DNA from 4 places in the Niveispirillum sp. FG156 genome. Region 4 is predicted to be linked to each of the others. Evidence: predicted binding sites of a transcription regulator. Region 4 holds the regulator's gene; each other region holds the start of a gene.
What was found. Region 4 encodes PhoB, which activates phosphate uptake and scavenging genes when phosphate is short. Its sites were predicted from a motif close to TNTCATAAAACTGTCA; they were not measured.
Positions count from the first base shown of each region.

Region 1: the regulator PhoB is predicted to act here: its motif matches at 2,797-2,812, upstream of ACODSP_RS21915 (CYTH and CHAD domain-containing protein).
Region 2: the regulator PhoB is predicted to act here: its motif matches at 1,747-1,762, upstream of ACODSP_RS16800 (bifunctional 2',3'-cyclic-nucleotide 2'-phosphodiesterase/3'-nucleotidase).
Region 3: the regulator PhoB is predicted to act here: its motif matches at 1,983-1,998, upstream of ACODSP_RS16825 (PhoX family protein).

Region 1 covers NZ_JBMDKE010000039.1:17,043-21,256, reverse strand. The annotation lists gene ACODSP_RS21920 (ParA family protein) at 496-1,113, opposite strand; gene ACODSP_RS21915 (CYTH and CHAD domain-containing protein) at 1,145-2,725, opposite strand; gene ACODSP_RS21910 (phosphoglycerate kinase) at 2,944-4,140, shown strand.
Region 2 covers NZ_JBMDKE010000025.1:42,998-47,211, forward strand. The annotation lists gene ACODSP_RS16795 (TonB-dependent receptor) at 1-1,671, opposite strand, end outside; gene ACODSP_RS16800 (bifunctional 2',3'-cyclic-nucleotide 2'-phosphodiesterase/3'-nucleotidase) at 1,953-3,923, shown strand; gene ACODSP_RS16805 (nucleoside 2-deoxyribosyltransferase) at 3,920-4,214, shown strand, end outside.
Region 3 covers NZ_JBMDKE010000025.1:54,727-58,940, reverse strand. The annotation lists gene ACODSP_RS16835 (ABC transporter ATP-binding protein) at 1-738, opposite strand, end outside; gene ACODSP_RS16830 (BMP family lipoprotein) at 775-1,782, opposite strand; gene ACODSP_RS16825 (PhoX family protein) at 2,056-4,113, shown strand.
Region 4 covers NZ_JBMDKE010000024.1:78,720-82,933, forward strand. The annotation lists gene pstB (phosphate ABC transporter ATP-binding protein PstB) at 1-408, shown strand, start outside; gene phoU (phosphate signaling complex protein PhoU) at 538-1,263, shown strand; gene phoB (phosphate regulon transcriptional regulator PhoB) at 1,305-2,012, shown strand; gene ACODSP_RS16525 (pyridoxal-phosphate dependent enzyme) at 2,234-3,601, opposite strand; gene ACODSP_RS16530 (hypothetical protein) at 3,683-4,214, opposite strand, start outside.

The DNA.
Region 1 (4,214 bases), on a different contig from region 4:
GAAAGGCGGTCGCCGCCCCCGTCTAATTCGGAGACGGTGATGGGTGCTCTCCGACCGCAATCGCGTTCATGCAACCAGATGAAACAGAAAAAAAAGGGGTGTGTTCCATGCCCCCTGGGTCTCGCCGCGCTAGAAACCGATGCCTCGGTTTGGCTCCAGACGCAGGTATGGCGGTGATGGTGCCATCATAGCAAAGAGAGGGCCGGAAGTCAGCAATCCCACCCGGCCCGCACGATGAGGGGCTGTTGTTTGCGGCACCCGGTGAACGTGACGGCGGACCTTCTCCGGGGGCTTGTGAGCTTCGAGCGGAATTCTTTCGACTGGAAACGCGTTTTCATCGTCATCCCGGCGAAAGCCGGGACCCAGCGCGAGGCGTGGTTAGCGCCGATATGATTCATGTCGCGGCGGACGCCGCTCTACGCTGGGTCCCGGCTTCCGCCGGGATGACGGATAAGGCGAGGCCAACACGATTCCATCAGAACCCACCCCCCACACCTACCCCACAAACGCCAGCAGCGGCTCCCAGTCCGCGCGCAGATCCGCCGCGCGCTTGGCCTTCTGGTCGAACAGGGTCAGGCCGTCGGCGGCAAGGTCGGTATACATCTGGCTGTCGCGCAGGCGGGCCACCACCTGATGCCCAGCCGCGGCCAGGAACGTATCCAGGCGATCCGCCGCCTTGGTGCGGGCGCGCAGGCGGTTGCCGACGATGGCGACGGGCACCTTCGCCTTGGCGATGGCCTTCACCTCTTCCAGCTTGTCCAGGAAACGGGCCGTCGCCGCCTCGTCAAAGGCGCCGGGCAGGACGGGCAGCACCACGATGTCGGACAGGCGGATCAGGTCTTCCACATCCTTGGGCCGCATGGCCGCCGGCGCGTCGATGACCAGCCGGCCCGTGCCCGATGGCGGCTTGCCGATCTCCTTCACCCAATCCAGCCCCTGGATGGGGGCTGCCGTCTCCGGCCGGGTTTTCAGCCAGCCCAGGGATGATTTCTGCCGGTCCAGATCGGCCAGGGCCGTCTTGTGCCCATGACCGGCGAAGAAGGCGGCCAGATGCGTGGCAATGGTCGTCTTACCGACGCCGCCCTTGATATTGGAAACCAGGATGGTGCGCATGTCTTTCCCTTGCAACAGCGGGCGGAGCGCGTCAGCGATCCTCCGCCTCTCCTTCCGCATCCTGCCAGAACGGCTTGGCATCCGTGAACCGGTGCCAGTCGGCGACGATATGGTCTTCCAGATCATGCAGGCCGCGCGCATGCCAGCCTGTGACCAGACCGGCCCCCAGCCGCCAGGACGGCGGCAGCGCCTCGCCTCCCGTCCGCTCCAACTCCGCCACCAGCTTGTCAACGGTGGCCACATCCTGCAAATGGCCCAGATGGTCCTGCAAGGTGGACAGTTCCTCCAGGAACCGGCGAAGCGCCTTGCCCTCATACAGTGAACGGAAGAAATCCGCCGCATAGCGCAGCTTTTTCAAGGAGATGCGCAGCTCATGCCGGGGGGCGGCAGCCAGCTTGGCAAAGCCCCGTCCCCGCTTGCGCGCCTGTTTGTGCCGCTTGCCCAGCAGTGCGCCCGCCATTTCGGTGACGGGGGACAGAAGCAGGGTCGATTGCTCACTGACCGGCTGGTTGCGCCATTGCCGGCCATCGACCCAGGCCGCCAAATCCAGCAGCAGGGCCGTATGGGCCGGATCGGCCAGGGTGTTGCGGACCAGCGCGTACCCGCGTTCCCGTGCGGCGCGCGCCGCCATCTCCAGTTCCGCCAGACCCGTATGGCCCGGCAGGGCCGTGGCGACGGGGTGCAGCAGGTCACCCAGGAACACATCCCATTCCCGCGCCGATCCCAAGGCATCGGCCAGGGCCTTTACGCGCGGCCCCAGATCATCCAGTTGATCCGCCGGGATGAAGGGCCGGAAGATTTGCAGGGCGGAGCGCAGGCGGCGCAGGGCCACGCGCATCTGATGCACGCCCTCCGGGTCCTGGCCCAGCCGCGTCACCGGCTCATTCGCCATCAGATGGCCCAGGCAGTGGCGCACGATGGTGGACAGCGTCTCCTCCACCGTTGCTTCCGGGTCCAGGGTCAGTTTGGCGGCCTTCACGCTGACCGGCGTAGCACCCGACGACAGGGCATAGCCGCGCGCCGACTTGGTCTGCATCTCCAGCCGCACGGGCACATCGGCATGGATGGCGCGTGCCAGATCGTACAGGGCAGCCGTGTCAGTGCCTTCCGACAGTTCCAGTTCCAGCTCATGCACCGGCAGGGTCAGGCCGCCCGGAGCCACGATCTCCCCCTGGTCCAACGCCACCTCAATGGTGATGCCGGGGCGGGGCGACAGGTGCCGGATCTGCCGTCGGATGCGGGTCTCGAACACCGGCACCAGATCGTCATTGCCAACCCCGTCCAGACCATCCAGCACGCTGGCATCGGGCAGCAGCGACAGGTCGGGGCGCGGATGCGCCACCTCCACCTCCCACTCGCCCCGCACCAGGGCGCCGGCACCCGTCTGTGGGGCGGATTTCAGGGTCTGGATCAGCTTGCGGCCCACACGCCGGACCCGCAGCGACAGGCCGTTGGCCAGAAACCGCCGGTCCTCGGTATCGAAGTAAATGCTGTCGAGCGACTTGACCTTCGGCTTGGCAATGGTGTCGGAGAGGCAGCCAAGCCCCCGCAGCCGGTCCATGTCGGACGGCGCCACCGCCAGTTTCAGTTCAATCTCCAACCCGAACATCATACACCGCACACATGGCAAAACACGGCCGGCGGGCTGATTCGCCCCGGATTCCGGTCGTTTCATGCCGACGATGACAATTCCGTGAAACGCTGTCTATCGCAGCAGCCGATTTTTTTGCACATGTCCCCGCCTTGCCTGTGTGTTGAAAGGCCGCGCGCAATGGTGTTTCCTGCCGCCCGGTATTTCATACCCAACGCATCCTGACGGGGACTTCTTCCATGCGCTTCCAGACCCTCGATACCATCGATGTCACCGGTAAGACGGTGCTTGTCCGCGCCGACCTGAACGTGCCTGTCGCCGATGGGCAGGTGACCGACACGACCCGCATCGACCGTCTGGTCCCCACGCTGAAGGAGATCGCGGCCAAGGGCGCCAAGGTCGTCGTCATGTCGCATTTCGGTCGTCCCAAGAACGGCCCCGACACGAAGAACAGCCTGCGTCAGGTGGTGCCCGCCGTGGAAAAGGCGCTGGGCGCCCCGGTCGCCTTTGCCGAGGATTGCGTGGGTGAGAAGGCCGCATCCGCCATCGCCGCCCTGCCCGCCGGCGGCGTGCTGATCCTGGAAAACACCCGCTTCCATGCCGGCGAGGAAAAGAACGATGCCGATCTGGCCAAGGGTCTGGCGGCACTGGGCGATGTCTATGTGAACGACGCCTTCTCGTCGGCCCACCGCGCGCATGCCTCCACCGAAGGCATCGCCCACCTGCTGCCCAGCGCGGCGGGCCGTCTGATGCAGGCGGAACTGGAAGCCCTGGGCAAGGCGCTGGCCGCCCCGGAACGTCCCGTGGCCGCCGTGGTCGGTGGGGCCAAGATTTCGACCAAGCTGGACCTGCTGCTGAACATGGTGTCGAAGGTCGACATCCTGATCCTGGGCGGTGGCATGGCCAACACCTTCCTGTTCGCGCAGGGCGTGTCGGTCGGGTCTTCGCTGTGTGAGCGTGACATGGCCGACCAGGCCCGCGCCATCATGGAAAAGGCCGCCGCTGGTGGCTGCGAGATCGTGCTGCCCGTGGATGGTCTGATGTCGCGGGAGTTCAAGGCCAATGCCGATCACCGCGTCACCGCCGTGACCGATATCCGCGATGGCGAGATGATGCTGGATGCGGGTCCTGCCACGGTTGAACTGGTGGGCCGCAAGCTGGAAGGCGCAAAGACCCTGGTCTGGAACGGCCCGTTCGGCGCGTTTGAGCTGGTGCCGTTCGACAGCGCCACCAACGCCGTCGCCGCCATCGCCGCCAACCTGACGGCACAGGGTAAGCTGCTGTCGGTGGCCGGTGGTGGTGATACCGTCGCCGCATTGGAACATGCCGGCGTGGCGTCCGGCTTCTCCTATGTCTCCACGGCGGGCGGTGCCTTCCTGGAATGGCTGGAAGGCAAGGAACTGCCGGGCGTCGCGGCGCTGGAAAAGCACGCCTGAAGTTTTACGGGACTGTTTGACCCTCACCCTCCCAAGCCCTGACGGGCTTGGGCCCCTCCCTCTCCCACGTTCGT
Region 2 (4,214 bases), on a different contig from region 4:
CGACGGGGCATTGGCGAAACGGAAGCGGGAAGCGTTGCGGGCTTCGAAATTCGCGATAGAGCTGAATTCCCAGTAGCCCAAGCTGCGCTGCAGGAACAGGTTGAAATAGTCGTACTTGTCGTACTCGTAACCGCCGGTGATCTTGTGATCGCCCAGCAGGTAGGTGCCCTTGAACTTGGCGCTGTCCGTCGTCGTCGTCAGGTAGTTGCTGTGCGACGAGATGTCGGGACCGATCACGACCTGGGCGCCGCCCGGCGTCATGATGCGCATTTCGCCGAAGCCCAGACCGTTCAGCGGCAGACGCAGGCTTTCGACTTCCTTGCGGGCCAGCTTGACTTCGGTCGAGAAGTCGGACGTCCAGTCGGAGAACAGCTGGAACGAGTAGCTGTCCATGATCTGGGTGCGATCATAGAAGTTCGACTGCAAGGACAGCGTGCGCGGATTGGCGCTGGTGCTGGACGAGGCATCGATGATGTTGTTGCCCTTGTTGCGCTGATAGGCGAACGAGGCGCGATGATCGTCGGTGATGTTCCAGTCGAGCTTGGTGAGGATCTTCTCATCCGCTTCCGGCAGGCTGCCATCGGCCAGACCCAGCGTGTCATAGCCATAGATGCGCTGCGCGATCTCGCGGACCTGATTGACCTGGGCGGTGGTCACGCCCTGGATCGGGTTGCCGAGGCCGCTATCCTGGGTGCCGAACACCACCGGAGCCTGGCTCTTGAACTTCTCGTAATTGGTATAGAAGAACAGCTTGTCTTCGACCAGCGCACCCGACAGCGAGCCGCCCCAAGTGGTTTCCTTGTACGGGCTGATCAGGTTGCGGCGGCTGCCGCTGCGGTCGCCGGACAGGCTCTCGTCGCCATAGAAATAGTAGAAGGAGCCGTGCGGATCGTTGCCGCCCGACTTGGTCACCACGTTGATGGTGCCGCCCTGGAAGCCCGAATATTCAACGTCGTACGGCGCGGTCAGGACCGACAGGCCCTCCACCGTCTCCAGCGACAGCGGCGAGCGCTGCGTCGGGTAGCCGCCATTGTTCAGGCCGAAATCGTCGTTCTGCTTCACGCCGTCGATGGTCAGGCTGTTGAAGCGGTTGTTGGCGCCGGCGATCTGGATGGCGTTGGAGTTGCCGGCGTCGATGAACACCTTCGGATCGTTGCGGACGATGTCCTTCAGATCGCGGCTGATCGACGGGGCGGCGCTGATCTGGCCTTCACCGAAATTGGTGCCGATGCCCACCGTCTTCGACGCGATGCGCTGACCGGACACCACGATCTCTTCCATCTGGCTGCCGAGCGCCAGATCCAGGGCGAACGGCTCGCCCAGGGAGATGAAGATGCCTTCCAGCACCTGCGGCTCAGCGCCGGCAGCGGTGATGGTCACGGTGTAGGGGCCGCCGACGCGCAGACCGCCGGCCTGGAAACGGCCCTGGTCATTGACGTTGGTGACCGAACGCGTACCGGACGGCGTATGGACGATGGTGACTTCGGCACCGGCCGCCGGGGCGCCGGCGGCGGTCACGATCTGACCCGTCATGGACGAGGTCGTCTGCTGCGCGATGGCCGGGACGGCCCAGGAAGAAGCGATGGCCAGCGCCAGGGCGCCAGTGCCGATATTCAAAGCGGACAGGTGACGGCGCAGGATCGACGCCGCCTTCTTATTCTCGATGGTCATACGAAAGCCCCCAATAAGCCGGACCGGATCGCGCGGACAACACCAGATGCCCGTGACGCTTAGGTAACGAATAAATTACAGTTCCATGACAAGCACCTCTGCAGCTATGCCTGCAGGGGCTTGAACGGCTATATCTCAACCAGCGTATCATTACCGCCACAGTTTTGCGGCGCAGCATGACGGTTCGGAGGGGCGAGACCCACGCCTCCTGCATTTCTTAACCGTATTTGCTGCGATGCACCTGCTGCTGGGCGGCAACAGAACCCGATGGAGCGCCTTCCGTGATTCGTAATCTCCCCTCCCGTGCCCTGATGGCGGGCGCCTTGTTCCTGTCGATGGCGGGTGCCGCCACAGCACAGGAGAAGATCGACTTGCAGGTACTGGCCACCACCGACCTGCATATGTATTTGGAGGATTACGATTATTATGCCGACAAGCCGGATGCCGGCGTCGGCCTGATCCGGGTCACGCCGCTGATCCGGGCGGCGCGGGCCGCCAATCCCAATACGCTGCTGCTGGACAATGGCGATCTGATCCAGGGCACGCCCATGGGCGACTGGGTCGTGCGCGAGCGCGGGGTGGGCAAGGACAAGCCCACCCATCCCGCCATGGCCACCATGAACCTGCTGGGCTATGACGCTGCCGTGCTGGGCAATCATGAATTCAATTTCGGCCTGGACGTGCTGCACAATGTCTATGCGGGGGCGAAGTTCCCCGTGCTGGCCGGCAATGTCTTCAAGGTCGATGGCGACAAGGACCCGGCCAACGCCCCCACCCTCTACCCCGCCTATGTCATCCAGGAACGCACCCTGGTCGATGACAAGGGCGCTAGGCAGAAGGTGAAGGTGGGCATCCTGGGCCTGCTGACCCCGCAGATCATGATCTGGGACAAGGACAAGCTGGAAGGCCGCGTCACCACCCGCGACATTATCGACATGGCCAATGTCTATGTCCCGCGCATGAAGAAGGAAGGGGCCGATGTCATCATCGTCCTGTCCCATTCGGGCCTGTCCTTCTTCCCGCGTGAAGGGGGCGAGGAGAATATCTCCAACGCCCTGACCGAGGTGCCGGGCGTCGATGCCGTCATCACAGGCCACAGCCACCGCGTCTTCCCCGGCAAGGATTATGAGGGCCTGCCCAAGGCCGACCTTGCCAAGGGCACCGTCAATGGCAAGCCGCTGGTGATGTCCGGTTCCTATGGCAGCCATCTGGGCATGATCCAGTTGAAGCTGGAAAAGAAGGGCAAGGGCTGGCAGGTGGTGGAGGGTACGGCCATGGCCAAGCCCATCCAGGAACGCCAGGATGGCCGCATGGTGGTGGCCGAACCCGACGCCGAGGTCGGCACCCTGCTGGCCCCCAGCCATCAGGGCACGCTGGATTATGTCCGCCGCCCCGTGGGCAAGGTGACGGCCCGCATCCATTCCTATTTCTCCTTCCTGGGCGACAGCGCCGGGGTGGAGCTGGTGGCAGAGGCGCAGCGGGCCTATGTGGCGCGTGCCCTGGCCGGGACGGAGCTGGCCTCCCTGCCCATCCTGTCGGCGGCGGCACCGTTCAAGTCGGGCGGGCGGCCGGGTCCCGCCTTCTATACCGACATTGCCGCCGGCAGCGTGGCCATCCGCAATGTCGCCGACCTCTATGTCTATCCCAACCAGCTGGCCGTCGTGAAACTGACGGGTGCACAGGTGCGCGATTGGCTGGAAATGTCGTCCCGCGCCCTGTCGGTCATCGATCCCAACAAGAAGGAGCCGCAGTCGCTGGTCAATGTGCGGGTGCCGGCCTATTCCTTCGACATTATCGACGGCGTGACCTACAGCATCGACCTGACGCAGCCCGAACGGTTCGATCGCGACGGCAAGCCGGCCAATGACAAGGCGCACCGCATCAAGGACCTGATGTTCCAGGGCAAGCCCATCGACGACAAACAGGAATTCCTGGTCGTCACCAACAATTACCGCGCCAATGGCGGCGGTGCGGTGCCGGGCCTGGATGGCACCACAATCGTCTATCAGTCGCCCGACACGGTGCAGTCGGCCATCATCGAATATATCCGCGCCAAGGGTGTGGTGGAGCCGTCGACCGACAATTCCTTCCGCATCGCGCCGATGCCGGCAGGGGTGAATGTCTATTTCGACAGCTCACCGCTGGCCCAGGAACTGCTGTCCGAACAGCCGGCCCTGTCCTATGAAGGGCCGGCCCCGGACGGGTTCGCCCGCTTCCGCGTCGATCCCTTGAAGATCGGCGGCACGCGGTGAGGCCGCGCCTTTATCTGGCGGGACCGGATGTGTTCCTGCCCGACCCGCTGGCCGCAGCGGCGTCGATGAAGGCCATCTGTGAGGAACTGGGGCTGGAGGGCGTGTTTCCCATGGATAATGCCCTGTCGCCTGCAGACGGCGAAGGCGGGGCGGCATTCGCCGCCCGTATCCGGCAGGCCAACCTGGACCTGATCCGGGGGGCCGACGGCGTGATCGCCAATTGCATGCCCTTCCGGGGGCCGTCCGTCGATGATGGTACGGCCTATGAAATGGGGTTTGCAGCGGCGCTCG
Region 3 (4,214 bases), on a different contig from region 4:
CACCATGGCGTCGGCCAGGGCCTGACGGTCGGTTTCCTTGGTGATGAATTCCGCGACCACCTGACCCCGGCGCAGCACCGACACGCGGTCGGTGATGGCCATGATTTCCTTCAGCTTATGCGTGATCAGCAGGACGGTGCGCCCCTGCTGTCGCAGCCGTTCCAGGATGCGGAACAATTGCTCCACCTCCGGCGGGGACAGAACCGCAGTGGGTTCGTCCAGGATCAGCACGTCGGCCCCGCGATAGAGCGCCTTCAGGATCTCCACGCGCTGCTGGACGCCCACGGGCAGGTCGGATACCAGCGCGTCCAGCGGCACTTCCAGCCCGAACTGCTGTTCCAGGGCCTGTACCTCTGCCCGTGCCCGCGCCATGGCGGGGCCCAGCACGGGTCCGCCCTCGTGCCCCAGCAGCAGGTTTTCCAGGACCGTGAAGGTCTCCACCAGCATGAAATGCTGATGCACCATGCCGATGCCCAGGCGGATCGCGTCCTGCGGCGTGCGGATATTCACCTGTTTGCCGCGCACCAGGATCTCACCCGCATCAGCCTCATAGAAGCCGTAGAGGATGCTCATCAAGGTCGACTTGCCAGCCCCGTTTTCCCCCACCAGCCCATGGATACTGGCAGGGGCGAAACGCAGCGTTACGTCGCGGTTGGCATGGACGGGGCCGAATCGCTTGTCGATGCCGACAAGTTCGACCGCCCAGGCGGAGGAAACGGAAGGGGGGGCGGCCGACATGGGTCCTGCTCAGGCGCTAAGTCAGTCAGGGGACGATCAGTACTTGCAGCCCTTGGCGTCGTCATAATTGGCGACGATGCGGGCGCCGGACTTGATGTCGGCGGTGGCCTTGTCCACAGCCGCCTTCATGGCGGGCGTGATCAGTGCCTTGTTATTGTCGTCGAAGGCCCAGCCCACGCCATCCTCCTTCAGGCCCAGACGGCGGTGGCCCGCCTTCCAGGTGCCGTCCTGCGCGGTCTTGAACGCCTCATAGGCGGCGATATCCACGCGCTTGACCATGGAGGTCAGGACCTTGCCGGGGAACAGGTGGTTCTGGTTGCTGTCCACGCCGATGGACAGCTTGCCGGCGTCGCTTGCTGCCTGCAGAACGCCCATGCCCGTCTGGCCAGCGGCGGCGAAGATCACGTCCGCGCCACGGTCAAACTGGCTCTTGGCCAGTTCGCTGCCGCGTGTGGGATCGGCCCAGGCGGCAGGCGTGGAGCCGGCCATGTTGGCGACGACATTGGCCTTGGGATTGGTGGCCTTCACGCCCTGTTCATAGCCGCAGGCAAAGCGACGGATCAGCGGGATATCCATGCCGCCGATAAAGCCCACCGTCCCCGTCTTGGACGCCATGGCGGCCAGAACGCCGACCAGATAGGAGCCTTCATGTTCGGCGAATTCAATGGACTGCACATTGGGCAGGTTCACATTGCCGTCGATCAGGGTGAAGCGGACATTCGGAAACTCCTTGGCCACCTTTTCCACCGACGGGGCCATGGAGAAACCGACCGAGACGATGATATCGGCGTTACGGCTGGCCAGACGGCGCAAGAACTGTTCGCGCTGCGCCTCGTTCGTCACCTCGAACCAGCGGAAATTGGTGCCCGTATCCTTCTTGAACCGTTCGGCGCCATTATTGGCCCCTTCATTGAACGACTTGTCGAACCGCCCGCCCATGTCGAAGACGATGGCCGGTTCGAACCCGAAGGCGGGCGCGACAGTGGCGGCGGTGGACATGAAAAGCGCAAGGGCCGCACAGGCGGCACGACGGGTAAACTTCATCGGCTCCGTTCCGAACAGGGGAACCCCTGGCGGCCTTCCCGATGCGGGCGCCACCGGGAAAGGGTCCCAGCAATCTTACCAGCCTGTGAAGCTAGCCAGTTCGCAGGCGCACGGCAAGGTGACAAAGCCGGCCTTGCCGTTTGGCGATGCGGAATCTGTCGCCTGTGTCACATCGCCGCCCTGTCGGTCTGGTGCCTGCCTGTCAAATAACTGTAGCCTCATGGGCGTATGTAGGCTGACAAAGCCCTTTTTCCGCTGGAGCCTGTGCGTCCCATGTCCGAGAACCGTTTCCTGACCCATGAAGAGTTTGAAGCCATCCAGGACAAGGGTGCATCCCCGGACAGTGAACCGACCTTTGGTGAGGTGGTGCAGGCACGGCTGGGGCGGCGCGACATCCTGCGCGGGATGCTGGGCACCAGCGCCATTGCGGCCTTTGCGCCTGCCGTGCCTGTCGCCCTGATGGCCGGTGAGGCCAAGGCGCAAGCGGCGGGTGCTGCCGGCAAACAGGCCGGATTCGGGTTCAATTTTGAGGAACTGACGCGCGGCATCGACGGCAATCATCATGTGGCGCCGGGATATGATGCGGATGTCCTGATCCGCTGGGGCGACCCGCTGTTCGCCGACAGCCCGGATTTCGACCCGTACAAGCAGAGTGCCGACAGCCAGTTGAAGCAGTTCGGCTATAATTGCGACTTCACGGCCTTCTATCCCCTGCCGCAGGGCAGCAGCAGCGCCGATCACGGCCTGTTATGGGTGAACCATGAATATACCCAGGCCGAGATGATGTTCCCCGGCCTGGCGCCCGAGGGCCAGGACAAATACCCGCCCGAATCCGTGACCAAGGAGATGGTGGATATCGAGATGGCGGCCCATTCGGGCAGCATCGTCGAGGTCAGGCGGGGCAAGGATGGCAAGTGGGCCTATGTGAAGGGTGGCAAGTTCAACCGCCGCATCAATGCGCTGAACACCAAGATGTCCTTCACCGGCCCGGCGGCGGGCCATGCCCGCATGAAGACCAAGGATGATCCCGAGGGCCGCACCGTCATCGGCATGCTGAACAATTGCGCCGGTGGCGTCACCCCCTGGGGCACGGTCCTGTCGGGGGAGGAGAATATCGATGGCTACTTCATGGGCACCATCGACCAGACCCATCCCGAGCAGCGCAATTACGACCGCATGACGGTGCCGTCTCCCTGGTACCAGTGGGGCCGGTTCCATGATCGGTTCCATATCAACAAGGAGCCGTTTGCCGCGAATCGCTATGGCTGGATCGTGGAGATCGACCCCTATGACCCGACCAGTACGCCGCGCAAGCTGACGGCGCTGGGAAGGTTCAAGCATGAAGGCGCCGGCGTCACCCTGAACAAGGATGGCCGCGCCGTTGTCTATATGGGTGACGATCAGCGGTTTGAGCATGTGTACCGGTTCGTGTCCAAGGGCAAGTATGACCCGGCGGACCGCAAGGCCAACATGAAGTTGCTGGACGAGGGCACCCTGTCGGTGGCGCGGTTTGATGCCGATGGAACCGTCAACTGGTTGCCGCTGGTGCAGGGGCAGGGGCCGCTGACCCCGGCCAATGGCTTCAAGGATCAGGGCGATGTGGTCATCGCGGCCCGCATCGCCGCCACCCTGGTCGGGGCCACCCGCATGGACCGGCCCGAAGATGTGGAGGTCAATCCCAAGACCGGTCTGGTCTATGTCATGCTGACCAACAATGACGACCGGTTGCCCGATGATCCCATCCACCCGGCCCAGATCCGCCCCAATGCCGCCAACCCGCGCCCGGCCAATAGCTGGGGCCATATCGTGGAAATGGTGCCGCCCGGCGGCGACCATGCGGCACAGAAGTTCAAGTGGGAGATCCTGGTCAAGGCCGGCAATCCCGCCGACCCGAAGACAGGTGCCAGTTTCAACAAGGCCACCACGGAGAATGGCTGGTTCTCCTGCCCCGATAATTGCGCCTTCGACAGCATGGGACGGCTGTGGGTGGGCACCGACCAGGGCAGTAAGTGGCAATGGACGTCGGGATCGTCGGACGGCATCTGGGCCATGGAGACGCGAGGCCCCCTGCGCGGTACCGCCCGCCTGTTCTTCCGCGTGCCGGTGGGGGCCGAACTGACGGGGCCCAGCTTCACGCCCGATGACCAGACGCTGTTCGTGTCGATCCAGCATCCGGGGTCGGACGCGGTGGACAAGGTGACCAAATCCGGCAACCGCCAGGGCACCTTCGCCGATCCGGGCACACGCTGGCCGGACTTCAAGGACAATATGCCGGCGCGGCCATCGGTGGTGGTGATCACCAAGAAGGGTGGCGGGGTGATCGGGGTTTGAGGTTTCGCGGGCGTGTTGCCCTCACCCTCCCAAGCCTGGCGGCTTGGGGCCCTCCCTCTCCCACCTGCGTGGGCGAGGGGTAGAAAGTTAAGCCCCTCGCC
Region 4 (4,214 bases):
AAGGACGAGTTTGACGCCATCGTCGAAACCTCGCTGAAGCGCGCCGGCCTGTGGAACGAGGTCAAGGATCGCCTGCATGAGCCGGGCACCGGCCTGTCGGGCGGCCAGCAGCAGCGCCTTTGCATCGCGCGCGCCGTTGCCGTCAGCCCGGAAGTCATCCTGATGGACGAGCCCTGCTCGGCGCTTGACCCCATCGCCACCGCGCATATCGAGGAGCTGATCGACGAGCTGCGCGAGAGCTTCACCATCGCCATCGTCACCCACAACATGCAGCAGGCCGCGCGTGTATCGCAGCGCACGGCCTTCTTCCATCTGGGTGATCTGGTGGAGGTGGGCGACACCGAGGAAATCTTCACCAACCCGCGCGATGAGCGCACCCAGGGCTATATCACGGGCCGGTACGGTTGATGCCCGCTGCCGTAGGTCGTGGGTGAGGCAACGCCGAACCCCGACTTTTACACGGTTCCGTCGCTTGTCGGGGTTCGGCGCCTGCCTCACCCCGACCTACGGTCATCATGCTTTAAGGGACCCACGTCCATGTCGCCGACCGAACATACCGTCAAGTCCTTCGAGGCGGAATTGCAGCGCCTGTCCAACCTGATCGCCCAGATGGGCGGCGTGGTGGAGGCGCAGGTGGAAGCGGCCGTGCAGGCCGTGGGCCGCCGCGATGTCGAAGGCGCCACCAAGGTCATGCAGGGCGATACCCGCCTGGATGAGTTTGAGCGCCAGATCGAACATGATGCCATCCGCATGCTGGCGCTGCGCGCGCCGGTCGGCGTGGATTTGCGTGAGGTGCTGGCGGCACTCAAAATCTCCGCCGATCTGGAACGCACGGGCGACTATGCCGCCAATATCGCCAAGCGCTCCATCGCGCTGGCGCAGTTGCCCATCATGCGCCCCGCCGGGACCATCCCGCGCATGGGCCGTCTGGTGCAGGAAATGCTGAAGGATGTGCTGGACGCCTATATCGACCGCGATGTCGACAAGGCCGTGGCCGCCTGGCACCGGGATGAGGAGCTGGATGATCTCTATACCAGCCTGTTCCGCGAGGTCCTGACCTACATGATGGAAGACCCGCGCAACATCACCCCCTGCACGCATCTTCTGTTCATTGCCAAGAACCTGGAACGCGCCGGCGACCATGCGACCAACATCGCGGAAACCGTGCATTTCCTGGTCAAGGGCCAGCCGCTGACGGCGGAACGGCCCAAGAGCGACAAGTCCAGCTTCACCATCATTGAACCGGTCGAGGGCGAGGGCTGAGCTAGCCCCGCCCCGCCACCATCTAGCGCCAAGGGACCCCGATGAACGCCGCCTTGAAGCCGCTGATCCTGGTTGTTGAAGACGAGGCCGACCTCGTCACCCTGCTGTCCTACAACCTGGAACGTGAAGGGTTCCGGGTCATCACCGCCGGTGACGGGGAAGAAGCCCTGCTGCTGGCCGATGAACGCAGCCCGCATCTGATCCTGCTGGACTGGATGCTGCCGCTGATGAGCGGGCTGGAGGTCTGCCGCCAGTTGCGCCGCAATCCCAAGACCCGCGAGACGCCCGTCATCATGCTGACGGCGCGCGGGGAAGAGGCGGACAAGGTCCGTGGCCTGAACAGCGGGGCGGATGATTACCTGTCCAAGCCGTTCAGCCCCACCGAACTGGTCGCCCGTATCCGCGCCGTCCTGCGCCGCGCCTCGCCGGGTCTGGCGGAGGAGCTGCTGCGCTTCTCCGACATCTCCATGGACCTGGCGGCCCACCGCGTTCGGCGCGGGGGCCGGGATATCCATCTGGGGCCGAAGGAATTCGCCTTGCTGCGCCATTTCATGCAGCATCCGGGGCGGGTTTTCTCGCGTGAACAGCTGCTGGACATCGTCTGGGGCCACGACGTCTATGTCGAGTTGCGCACCGTCGACGTACATATCCGCCGGCTGCGCAAGGCGCTGAACGAGACGGAAGAGCAGGACGTGATCCGCACCGTCCGTTCGGCGGGTTATGCGTTGGATAACAAGACGACGATGTGAGTCTTGGGACAGAGAATTGAAAAGGGCGCTGTCGAGGGACAGTGCCCTTTTTTCTACAGTGCGCGGCCTATTTCGTCATCCCGGCGAAAGCCGGGACCCAGGGGCCGAATGCCCGACCTTTCGGCGGCTTCGACCAAAGCAGCGTAGAGCTTTGATCCTGTGGCCCCTGGGTCCCGGCTTTCGCCGGGATGACGAGGGGAGCCAAGTGCGTTGAGGCGATATCACCCCAACTGCCGGCGCAGATGGTTCAGCACGTCGGTGCGGGTCAGCAGGCCCAGGAACACCGGGCCATCCATGATGATGGCCACCATGTTGCGGTTGAACAGGGCGCGCAGGTCGGCCATGGTCGCGGTCACGGGCAGGGTTTCCAGCCGGTTGACCATGGCCGTATAGACCTTGTCCCGGAACCGCGCCGGGTCCTTTTCGACATGCAGCAGCAGGTCGCTTTCATCCAGGATGCCGATCACCCGTTCGCCTTCCATCACGGGCAACTGTGACACGTCGGAAATCCGCATCCGCTTGTACGCGGTCAGCAGCGTATCCTCCGGCCCGACGGTGACCACCTGACCCTTGTCGAAGCGGCGGGTCATCAGGTCGCGCAGATCGTTATGACGCTCGCGCGGGGTGAAGCCGTGATCTTCCATCCAGGCATCGTTGAACATCTTCGACAGGTACTTGTTGCCCGTGTCGCAGACGAAGGTGACGACCTTCTTGGGCGTCGTTTGCGCCCGGCAATATTTCAGCGCCGCCGCGAACAGGGTGCCCGATGAGGAGCCGGCCAGGATGCCCTCCAGCCGCAGCAGGTCGCGCGCGGCGTTCAGGCTTTCGGTATCGCTGACATAATAGGCGGCCTTGGCGTACTGAAGGTCGCAGATGGGGGGCACGAAATCCTCGCCCACGCCTTCGACCACCCAGGAACCGGGTTCGTCATGGGTGCCCTTGTTCACCAGATCGGCAATGATGGAGCCGACCGGGTCGGCGATGACCATGGCGGTCTTGGGACTGGCCTTGGCGAAGAAGGCGCCCAGGCCCGTGAAGGTGCCGCCAGAGCCGATGCCGGCCACCACCGCGTCAATGTCGCCATCCATCTGGCGCAGCATCTCCGGGCCGGTCCATTCCTCATGCGCGCGCGGATTGGCGGGGTTGGCGAACTGGTTCACATAGAAGCTGCCGGGAATTTCGGTCGACAGGCGTTCGGCAATGTCCTGGTAATAGGCGGGGTGGCCCTTGCCCACATCCGACCTTGTGATGTGGATCTGTGCGCCCAGGGCGCGCAGATTGTTGATCTTCTCGGTCGCCATCTTGTCGGGGATAACCAGGATCAGGCGGTAGCCCTTGGCGGCGCAGACCAGGGCCAGGCCCAGGCCGGTATTGCCTGCCGTCGCCTCGATCACCGTGCCGCCGGGGGCCAGCTTGCCCTCTGCCTCCGCCGCCTCGATCATCTTCAGCGCGATACGGTCCTTGATGGAGCCGCCGGGATTCTGGTTTTCCAGCTTCAGATACAGCTCACACGGGCCGGTATCGAAACGGGTGATGCGGACGATCGGGGTGTTGCCGATCATGGACAGGATGGCGGGTGCGCCGGACATGTTTCCCCCCTGGGGCAAATGGTTTTGCCTTCAGGGAACCGCATCCTCAAACCACCCGCAAGGGGGTGTGAAATAACGAAATCAAGCTGCGGCGCAGGTGCGATCCACGCACGATTCCGGCGGATTTGGCCGCCCATCCGCATTGATCAAACCCGCCTGCAAAAGCGCTTCGACATTGTCGGTCAGATTCTCCGCGCAGGCAGGCCTTTCCCAGCCCTCCAGCCAGTTCTGTTCCAGGAAGGCCAGGATGGCGGGCTGGCCCAACTCCACCTCCCACAGGATGCCCAGCAGCGAGGCCAGCGCCTCTTCGCGTATCTGGTCATCCTGGCCCACGGCCAGCGCGCGGTTGGCCTCCTCAATCCGGCCGGACTCAGGACCGGCACCCAGGCCGAAATCGATCAGGCCCCGGCGTTCCGGCGGGGCCACCAGCCAGTGTGCCACCTCATGGATCAGGACATAGGCCTCTGACCGGGTGCGGATGGAATGACCATCATAGGAAAAGGCGGCCTGCGGCTCCTCATCGATTACGCCGATGCCAAAGCGGCGGGCCAGAGCGACGCCTGCCGCCCGGTGGGAAGGCGTGTCCACACCCAGCGCGATCAGATCGCGCGTG